Regions from separate parts of the Xanthobacter sp. 91 genome, predicted to be linked through region 3. Evidence: riboswitches for the same ligand, from Rfam matches in the RefSeq annotation. Region 3 holds a riboswitch; each other region holds the start of a gene.
The links. Region 3 has a riboswitch for cobalamin ahead of A37E_RS0100650 (TonB-dependent receptor). Riboswitches for the same ligand answer to the same signal wherever they lie in the genome.
Positions count from the first base shown of each region.

Region 1: it holds a riboswitch for cobalamin, as region 3 does, so the genes downstream of both, A37E_RS0116475 (DUF1636 family protein) here and A37E_RS0100650 (TonB-dependent receptor) in region 3, are expected to answer to the same signal.
Region 2: it holds a riboswitch for cobalamin, as region 3 does, so the genes downstream of both, A37E_RS0121560 (energy-coupling factor ABC transporter permease) here and A37E_RS0100650 (TonB-dependent receptor) in region 3, are expected to answer to the same signal.
Region 4: it holds a riboswitch for cobalamin, as region 3 does, so the genes downstream of both, metE (5-methyltetrahydropteroyltriglutamate--homocysteine S-methyltransferase) here and A37E_RS0100650 (TonB-dependent receptor) in region 3, are expected to answer to the same signal.

Region 1 covers NZ_JNIB01000001.1:3,507,625-3,509,819, forward strand. Annotated here, with positions in the region: gene glyS (glycine--tRNA ligase subunit beta) at 1-625, shown strand, start outside; cobalamin riboswitch at 840-1,037, shown strand; gene A37E_RS0116475 (DUF1636 family protein) at 1,096-1,602, shown strand; gene cobW (cobalamin biosynthesis protein CobW) at 1,599-2,195, shown strand, end outside.
Region 2 covers NZ_JNIB01000001.1:4,628,335-4,630,529, reverse strand. Annotated here, with positions in the region: gene A37E_RS26155 (DUF983 domain-containing protein) at 65-649, shown strand; gene A37E_RS0121560 (energy-coupling factor ABC transporter permease) at 710-1,393, opposite strand; cobalamin riboswitch at 1,430-1,673, opposite strand; gene A37E_RS0121555 (copper chaperone PCu(A)C) at 1,765-2,195, opposite strand, start outside.
Region 3 covers NZ_JNIB01000001.1:99,887-102,081, reverse strand. Annotated here, with positions in the region: gene A37E_RS0100655 (ABC transporter substrate-binding protein) at 1-795, opposite strand, end outside; cobalamin riboswitch at 1,123-1,323, shown strand; gene A37E_RS0100650 (TonB-dependent receptor) at 1,429-2,195, shown strand, end outside.
Region 4 covers NZ_JNIB01000001.1:4,591,026-4,593,220, forward strand. Annotated here, with positions in the region: gene A37E_RS27510 (short-chain fatty acyl-CoA regulator family protein) at 1-26, shown strand, start outside; gene A37E_RS27095 (hypothetical protein) at 179-694, shown strand; cobalamin riboswitch at 713-911, shown strand; partial or broken gene metE (5-methyltetrahydropteroyltriglutamate--homocysteine S-methyltransferase) at 1,028-2,195, shown strand, end outside.

The DNA.
Region 1 (2,195 bases), 3.4 Mb from region 3:
CCGTCTGACGGGAAGAGTGGTACCCGATGATCCAGATGAGCCCGATGCGCCAAAGTTCCTGGAACATCCGCGGTATCGTAATCGCATCCAATCGATTGCGTCCGACCTCCTCGCCTTCTTCGCCGACCGCCTGAAAGTCTACCTCCGCGACCGCGGCGTCCGTCACGATCTCGTTGATGCCGTCTTCGCCCTGGAAGGGCAGGACGACCTCCTCCTCGTCGTCCGCCGCGTGGAGGCCCTCGCCGCCTTCCTCGCCACCGAGGACGGCAGGAACCTCCTTGCCGGCTATCGCCGCGCGGTGAACATCCTGCGCATCGAGGAGAAGAAGGACGGCCGCGCCTTCGCCGGCCCCACCTCCGCCGCGCTGCTGAAGGAGCCGGCCGAGGAGCACCTCGCCGCCGCCATCGAGGACGTGAAGGCCCGCGTCTCCAGGGCCGTCGCGGCCGAGGATTTCGAGGCCGCCATGACCGCGCTGTCGGACCTGCGCCAGCCGGTGGATGCCTTCTTCGACGCCGTGACGGTGAACGACGCCGATCCCGCGCTGCGCGAGAACCGCCTGAAGCTCCTCGACGAAATCCGCGCCGCCACCCGCGGCATCGCCGATTTCGACCGCATCGAGGGGTAGGGCGCCCCGGCCGACTGCAACGCAGCGCAGCGGAGTGGAAGGAGAGCCGGGGGCCAGCGCAAGGAGCCTCCGCGCAGCGGGCAAAGCCCGAGACCGCCGGATATTGAAGCGCCTGCGGCGGTGCCTTGCGCTGGGCCCCGGCTCGGCGTTCCGGCTTCGCCGTCGCTGGTCCGGGGTTCTACGCCCTCATTTGACAATCCCGCCCGCCACTGCCTTTAGTGGCGGCGTCGAAGGTCCCGTGGTCCCACACGGGCGTAAAAGGGAATGCGGTGCGGGGAGACCCCCCAATGCCGCGGCTGCCCCCGCAACTGTCGGCGGTGAGCCCCTGCCAGACGCCACTGGAGCAATCCGGGAAGGCGGCGGGGGCGGTGAACCGCGAGCCAGGAGACCTGCCTTCGACGAGGTCCGCGCCGGGCGGGGTGCTCCGGTATTGCGTCCCTTCGAGCCCGTGCGCGCGGGCGCTCGCACCCGTGGACGTTTCGGTGGAGCGCGGCGCGATTCCCGACAGCACAGCACCCGAGCCGGGCGGCGACAGCGCGGAAGCCGGCTGCGCGCCCCAAGCTGCGCCAGAAGCCGCGCGCGAAACCGCCCCCGCCGTCACCCTCCTCATCTGCACCACCTGCCGCGCCCCCGGCAATGACGCCCCACCCGACGCCCAGCGTGACGGCGCCCGCCTCCTCGCCTCCGCCTGCGCCGCATCCCTCCCCGAAGGCGTCGCGGTGGAAGGCGTCGCGGTCGAAGGCGTTTCCTGTCTCGCCAATTGCAAGCGCGCGCTCTCCGCCGCCATGGTTCGCCGCGATGGCTGGACCTATGTGTTCGGCGACCTCTCCCCCGACAGCGCCGCTGACCTTCTCACCGGCGCCGCGCTTCTCGCAGGCTCGCCAGACGGCCTGATGCCCTGGCGCGGCCGGCCGGATGCTCTCAAGCGCGGCATGGTCGCGCGCATTCCCCCGCTTTTCCCCAAGGAGACCCGATGACCTCCCTCGCCCGCGTGCCCTGCACCATCGTCACCGGCTTCCTCGGTGCCGGAAAGACGACGCTGATCCGCCATGTGCTGGAGAATGCCGGCGGCAAGCGCCTCGCGGTGATCGTCAACGAGTTTGGCGACGTGGGCATCGACGGCGAGATCCTGAAGGGCTGCGGCATCGAGAGCTGCGACGAGGGCTCCATCGTGGAACTGGCCAACGGCTGCCTGTGCTGCACCGTGGCGGATGATTTCGTGCCGGCGCTGGACCAGATCCTCGCCCGCGCGCCGAAGGTGGATCATATCCTCATCGAGACCTCCGGCCTCGCGCTGCCGAAGCCGCTGGTGCAGGCCTTCCAGTGGCCGGCCATCAAGGGCCGGGTGACGGTGGACGGCGTGATCGCGGTGGTGGACGGCCCGGCGCTGGCGGAAGGCCGCGTCGCCCCTGATCTCGCCGCGCTGGACGCGCAGCGGGCCGGGGACGAAAGCCTCGACCATGACGATCCCGTGGAAGAAGTGTTCGAGGACCAGATCGCCTGTGCCGATCTCGTCATCCTCTCCAAGTCCGATCTGCTCGATGCGGCCGGATTCATCGCCGCCGAGAAG
Region 2 (2,195 bases), 4.5 Mb from region 3:
CGGCGCGGGAGCCTCCCGACGCCTCCGGTCCCTGCCGCCCATGCGGCCCTTCGGGTTTTCGTTCATGTCAGACACGCAATCTCACGCGTCTTCGGAGGCGCTCGCGCGCGCCCGCGCCGCCATGTCGGCGGAATTCGGCACCGTCACCCGCACCGCGTTCGATCCGGCGCGCCGCGCGCCGCGGCGGCTCTATCACACCAACGGCTTCAACCCACCCCGCCCCATCGAGGCGGCGGCGCGGCGTGGCTGGTCCGGGCGTTGCCCGGCCTGCGGCGAAGGTGCCCTGTTCGGGCGCTGGATGCAGGTTTCGGAATCCTGCGCGCACTGCGGCGAGGCGCTGGGCCATGCCCGCGTCACCAACGCCGTGCCGGTCCTCGCAATCCCTCTTGCGCTGCTGGCCGGATCGCTGGTGGGCGGCATCCTTGAACTGCTCAGCGACCTCCCGCTGGCGCTCGAGCTTGCGGCCAGCGAACTGGTGGCGGTGGCGGCCGCCTTCCATGTGCTGCCCCGCGCCAAGGGCCTCGCCGTCGGCCTTGCCTGGGCGAACCATGTGGGCGGCTTCGATCCGCTCCGCCATCTGGTGCCGGACCCGGAAGCCCCAGCCGCCCTGCCCTCTCCCGCCCTGCCCCCACAGGTCGAAGTCCCCTGAAACGCAGAACGCCGGCGGGAGCACCGCCGGCGTTCTGTTATCCGAGGGTTGCGGGCGCGATCAGGCCGCGTCGTAGAGCCGGCGCTCCAGCAGCGGGTTGCCGCCCTTGAAGGCGCCATGCAGCGCCTTCGCGGCCGCGAGCACCGCAAGGTCCACCAGCGGCTCGACGATGATGACGAGCATGTAGGCGCCGCCGAAGGTCGCCACCGAGGCGATGTTCTCGGAGGCGAAGCCCTGGCCATAGACGGCCCAGAACGCCACCCAGCCGACGATGCCGGCCTGATAAGTGGTGGAGAGCGCGAGCGCCTGCCTGTACTTCAGTTCCACATAGGGCGTGCCCGGCGCCACGATGCGGCGCGCGACGGCGGCGACGCCGAACAGCGGCACCAGCAGGGTCGTCACGTTCATCCCGTACTGGGGCAGGTCGAACGGTGCGAAGAACAGGCCCTGGACGAGCAGGCCGAAGGCGAGGCCGAGGGCCGCCGGAGCCGCGCCGAACATCAGGAACAGGGTCGAGCCGAGAATGAGGTGCACTTCCGAGACGCCCACCGGATAGTGCGGCAGTACCTCGAAGAAGCTGAACACGAGAGCGGTGGTGGCGAGGGTGCGGCCGGCCAGCGAGAGGACGCCGCGCTCGCGCGCCGCCTCATAGGCAAGCTTCAGGGCATAGCCGCCGGCGGCGGCCGCCGTGACATAGCTGAGGCCGATCTTGGCCCCGTCCACGAGTCCGGGTTCGATATGCATGCTGGTCTCCGTTGCCGTCTCACCCGACGGCCCGAGGGTTGTCATCATGCGATCGGCCGGTCTCCTGACTCGCGGGTCTACGCTCACCCCCGCCTTCCCGGCCGGCCCTAGGGGCTGTGGCCAGTGGCATACTGGAAGATCGCTCGCCGCTCACAGTCGCGGGGGCGGTTGGGGCTTCGGGCCAACCCCGGCGGATATCCGCGCAGGTTCAGGCCCTACCCCATTCCCGTTTCACTCCGGATGCCGTGGCAACCGGAGCACCGTTCGCACGCGCAGCAGGCACCGAACACCTCCGCGCTGTCAAGCGATCCCGGAGGCGAAACGCGCCGGTACCTTCCGGACCGGCGCGTCGTGCGCGTGTGTTTCCCGCCTCAGTGGCCGGGATGGGCGCTGCCGGAGGCGCCGAGGCCCTCCACCTGGAACTTCACGGGCACGCTGCCGGCCTTCTCGAAGGTCAGCGTGCCGTCCACAGAGGTGCCTTCCTTGAGCGGGGACTTCAGGTCCATGAACATGATGTGGTAGCCGCCCGGCTTCAGCTCGACGCTGCCGCCGGCCGGGATGGTGAGACCGTCCGGGATGGGCCGCATCACCATGACGCCGTCCTTCATGGCCATCTCGTGGATCTCGACCCGGCCGGCGAACGGCACGGTGGCGGAGATCAGGCGATCGGGCGCGGCGCCGGTGTTCTTCACCACCAGATAGCCGGCGGCGACGCTGGCGCCGCCCGGCGTCGCCCGCGACCAGGGATGGTCGATCTGCAGCGAGCCGGCCTTGTAGTCGTGCGCCACGGCAGCGCCCGACA
Region 3 (2,195 bases):
CATGGAGAGCGTCCACGAGCCGATCATGGGCACCTTCCAGCCGAGCTTGGCCATGCCGTTGGCGATCTGCGCCAGCTCGGGGCCGATGGCGTAGGTCAGCACCACGTCGGCGCCGGCTTCCTTGGCGCGCAGCAGCTGCGCGGTCATGTCGGTATCGCCGATGTTGAACTTCTCTTCGGCGACCGGCTTCACGCCCATGGTGGCGAGGGCCTTCACCAGATCGGCGCGGCCGAGCTGGCCGTAATTGGTCGAGTCGGCGAGGATGGCCGGCTTCTTGAAGCCCTGCCGCTTCACCGCTTCCTCGGCGATCATGGCGCTCTGGATGGCGTCGTTCGCGGAGGTGCGGAAGATGTAGTTGTTCTTGTTGTCCGGCGGCACGAACTGCTTGGAGATCAGGGTGCCGGTGGCCACGTTGTTGATCACCGGGATCTCGGCTTCCTGGTAGAAGCGCTGGGAGGCGAGGGCGACGCCGGTGTTGATGTAGCCGAGGGTGGCGACGACGCCTTCCTTGTTGATCAGCTCCTGGGCGATCTGCACGCCCACCTCGTTCTTGGCCTCGTCATCGCGCTCGATGAGCTGCAACGGACGGCCGAGCACGCCGCCGGCCTTGTTGACCTCTTCCACCGCGAGCTTCACGCCGTCGCGCATGCTGACGCCCATGGAGGACGAGCCGCCGGTGAAGGGGCCGGTCAGGCCGATTTTGATGGGGTCGGCGGCGTAAGCTGCACCGGAAAAGGCAAGCCCGAAAACGGCAACGCCTGCGGCCAAAGCCGCGACCATGCTCCTCAGTCGCATCTTCTACTCCCTGTGTTCCCGATTATTCGGTTATTATACTTTTGTAGTACCCGCCCGCTCGGTGGCGGGGCGGCTCTCAATCGTTTAAGCGAATTGAGCGGGGCGCGCCACCATAACCTAGCGGAATGTCGGGTGCGGCCTTTGCTGCTGCCGTTTTTGCAGGCAGCCGCACGCTCGCGATGCGGGTCGCCGGTGATTTCGGACCACGCATTGTTGAAGCAATGAGCAAGATGTGATCGGGCGATACGCCTCCCGGCGCGGTCTTTCCGCAGTTGCGTTCAGGTTTTTGCATCTGCGAAGGTGCCGTTGACGCAGGGGGCGGCCGCCGCCTATGGTCGCGGTGACGGTTCCCGCAAGGGATCAAAAGGGAACGCGGTGCTCCGGTCTCACCGGAAATGCCGTGGCTGCCCCCGCAACTGTAAGCGGCGAGTCCTCTGCCATCAGCCACTGGGTCGCGAGACCTGGGAAGGCGGCAGTCTAGGCGATGACCCGCGAGCCAGGAGACCTGCCGTCAGCCGTGGTCACGCGCGAGCACGTCGGGCGGGGTTCTCCTGATGGCGGTTTTTCCGGGCCCGATATGGCCGGGAATGCCTCGTTCGCGGTGACGGACCACCCGTGCCGTCGAGTGCCTTCATGTCTTCCGCCGTCCCGTCCCGATCCCGCCGCGCACTGCCGGCCGCGGCCCTGCTCACGCTCGCCTGTGTTCCGCTTGCCTGTGTTGCGCCCGCCCTCGCCCAGACGGCGGACGACCAGAATGCGGGCGACCTGCCCACCATCGTGGTGAGCGCCACCGGCATTCCCACGCCCGAGACCGAGGTGGCGAGTTCCGTCAGCATCGTCACCGAGCAGGACATCGCCCGCAACCAGCAGCGCACCCTGCCGGACGTGCTGCAATCGCTGCCCGGCCTCAACGTGGTGCAGACGGGCGGGCCGGGCGGCACCACATCGGTGTTCATCCGCGGCACCAATTCCAACCATGTGAAGGTGCTGATCGACGGCATCGACGCCGGCAATCCCGCCGCCACCAACGGCGCGTTCGATTTCGGCAAGTTGCTGGCGTCCGATCTCGAGCGGGTGGAGGTGCTGCGCGGCCCGCAGTCCGGCCTCTATGGCTCGGATGCCATCGGCGGCGTCATCTCCATCACCACCAAGAAGGGCGAGGGGCCGCCCAAGGTGTCCGCCTATGCGGAGGGCGGCGCGCTCGGCACCTTCAACCAGTATGCGAGCCTCACCGGCGCCACCGAGAAGCTGGCCTATTCGTTTAACGTCACCCACTTCTCGTCCACCGAGATCCCGGTGACGCCGCAGAACATCGTGCCCCCCTTCTGGCCGCGCAATCCCAACGCCTACGACAACTGGACCTACTCCACCCGGCTCGACTGGCAGGCCACCGAAACCTT
Region 4 (2,195 bases), 4.5 Mb from region 3:
TGTTCACGCCCTATGCCGCTGGCTAGGATATGATCGCACGTGGTCTAGGATTTAAGCGTGACAGCAATCTAAATCGCCCAAATCTGCCGCGTTCCACGGGCATGGAGCCCCCCAAGGCTCAAATTTCTTTCGTAACAGCGAAGTTGTTGTCTCGTGCAAGCTTTTGTCGAGGTTTTACATGGGTCAGCCCGGCAGAATGACGACGGAAAATGAGGGTGCACATGTGTTGGTTCGCCTCACATGGAATGATCTCCCACCCATCGATCGAGACCGCCGCATCAGGGCATCGGAAGGCCTCGCGAGGCTTATGGCGCGAAAGCTCGACGGCGGTGATTATGCGGTTGGCGAAGGATGGATGTCGTTCAGGGTTCCCGATCCCGGAGAGCGCCGGCTTGAGGCGTTTACCAAGCGGATGGAGACTCGTATCGGCGAGATACTGTTCGCCCCGCTTACCCCGAAAGCCGTTGACAGGGCTCTTGGCATCACTCCCAGAGAGCGCATTCGTTGGTACAAGGATGGGCGCCTTCCCACCTGCGGCCGGGAAAAAACCGACCATGGCGACCGCACAATTCAGTTCCCTATGTTTCCATTTGCAAATATCGCCAGCATCCAGGCGAACCCCCAGCCGAGACCGATGTCCACACAGCATTCGATCACCATTTTCCGATATAAAGATGTCCTTATATGCCGTTGACGCACTGGCGTTTGGCGCGTACGTAGACGGCGTCGTGGTTCTCTGGGCCGTTTGTGGCACCGGAGCTAAGAGGGAAGCCGGTTTAATGCCGGCGCTGCCCCCGCAACTGTAAGCGGCGAGCTGACGTCCATTCATGTCACTGGGAGCAATCCTGGGAAGACGGACGACCGGCCGAGACCCGTGAGCCAGGAGACCTGCCCCGACAACATACGTACTCGGGCGGGGTGTCCTGGTGGTGCGCTTGGGTCTCGGTTGGCTCGCGCCCACCGCGCCCTGTCGCGGCTGCCATGGCCTTCGCCCATTCAACGGAAGGGTTGAAGAGCCGTGACGACGATCACCACACCACCCCCCGCCATTCCCGTGGCCACGCTCGGGACTCCCCGCATCGGTCCACGCCGGGAGCTGAAGGCTGCGCTTGAAAGCTATTGGGCCGGGAAGACCGGCGACGCGGAGCTGCTGGACATCTCCGCTGCCCTGCGGGCCGCGAACTGGGCCCGCCAGAAGGCGCGCGGCGTGACCGTGATCCCGTCCAACGACTTCTCCCTCTACGATCAGGTGTTGGACACCAGCGTGATGGTCGGCGCCATTCCGGAAGTCTATGGCTGGCGCGGTGGAAAAGTCCCGCTCTCGGTCTATTTCGCCATGGCCCGGGGCGCTGATGGCGCGGCGTCCGAGGCCTCCTGTGGCCATTCCCATCACGGGGACGGAAGTGCAGGGCAGGGGGCGCCGGCGCAGGAAATGACGAAGTGGTTCGACACCAATTATCATTACATGGTGCCGGAATTCGCTCCGAACCAGACCTTTCAGCTCGCCAGCCTGAAGGCGGTGGACGAGTATCGCGAGGCCAAAGCCCTCGGCTATGAAACCCGGCCGGTGCTGCTCGGGCCTGTCACCTTCCTGAAGCTCGGCAAGAGCAAGGAGGCGGGCTTCGATCCCCTGAGCCTCCTCGGCAACATCCTGCCGGTCTATGTGGATGTGCTCCGCCGCCTGTCCGCCAACGGCGCCGAGTGGGTGCAGATCGACGAGCCCTGTCTCGTGCTCGATCTCGACAATGCTGCGCGTGACGCCCTGCGGCGTGCCTATGCCTCCATCGCGCACGCTCTGCCCAAACTCAAGATCATGCTCGCCACCTATTTCGGCGCGCTCGGCGACAATCTCGATGCGACCCTGTCCCTTCCGGTCGCCGGACTCCATGTGGACCTGGTTCGTGCGCCGGAACAGCTTGAGGCGGTGGTGGAGAAAGCCCGTCCGGGCCTCGTGCTGTCGCTTGGGGCGATCGATGGTCGCAACATCTGGCGTGCCAACCTGTCCGCGCTCGCGGAGCGTCTGAAGGCAGTGGTCGCCCGGCGCGGCACCGATCATGTGCAGCTTGCTCCCTCATGCTCGCTTCTCCACGTACCGGTGGATCTCGATCAGGAGACCGATCTCGATCCGGACCTGAAGTCCTGGCTCGCCTTCTCGCTGCAGAAAATGGACGAGCTTGCCGTGCTCTCGGCCGCGC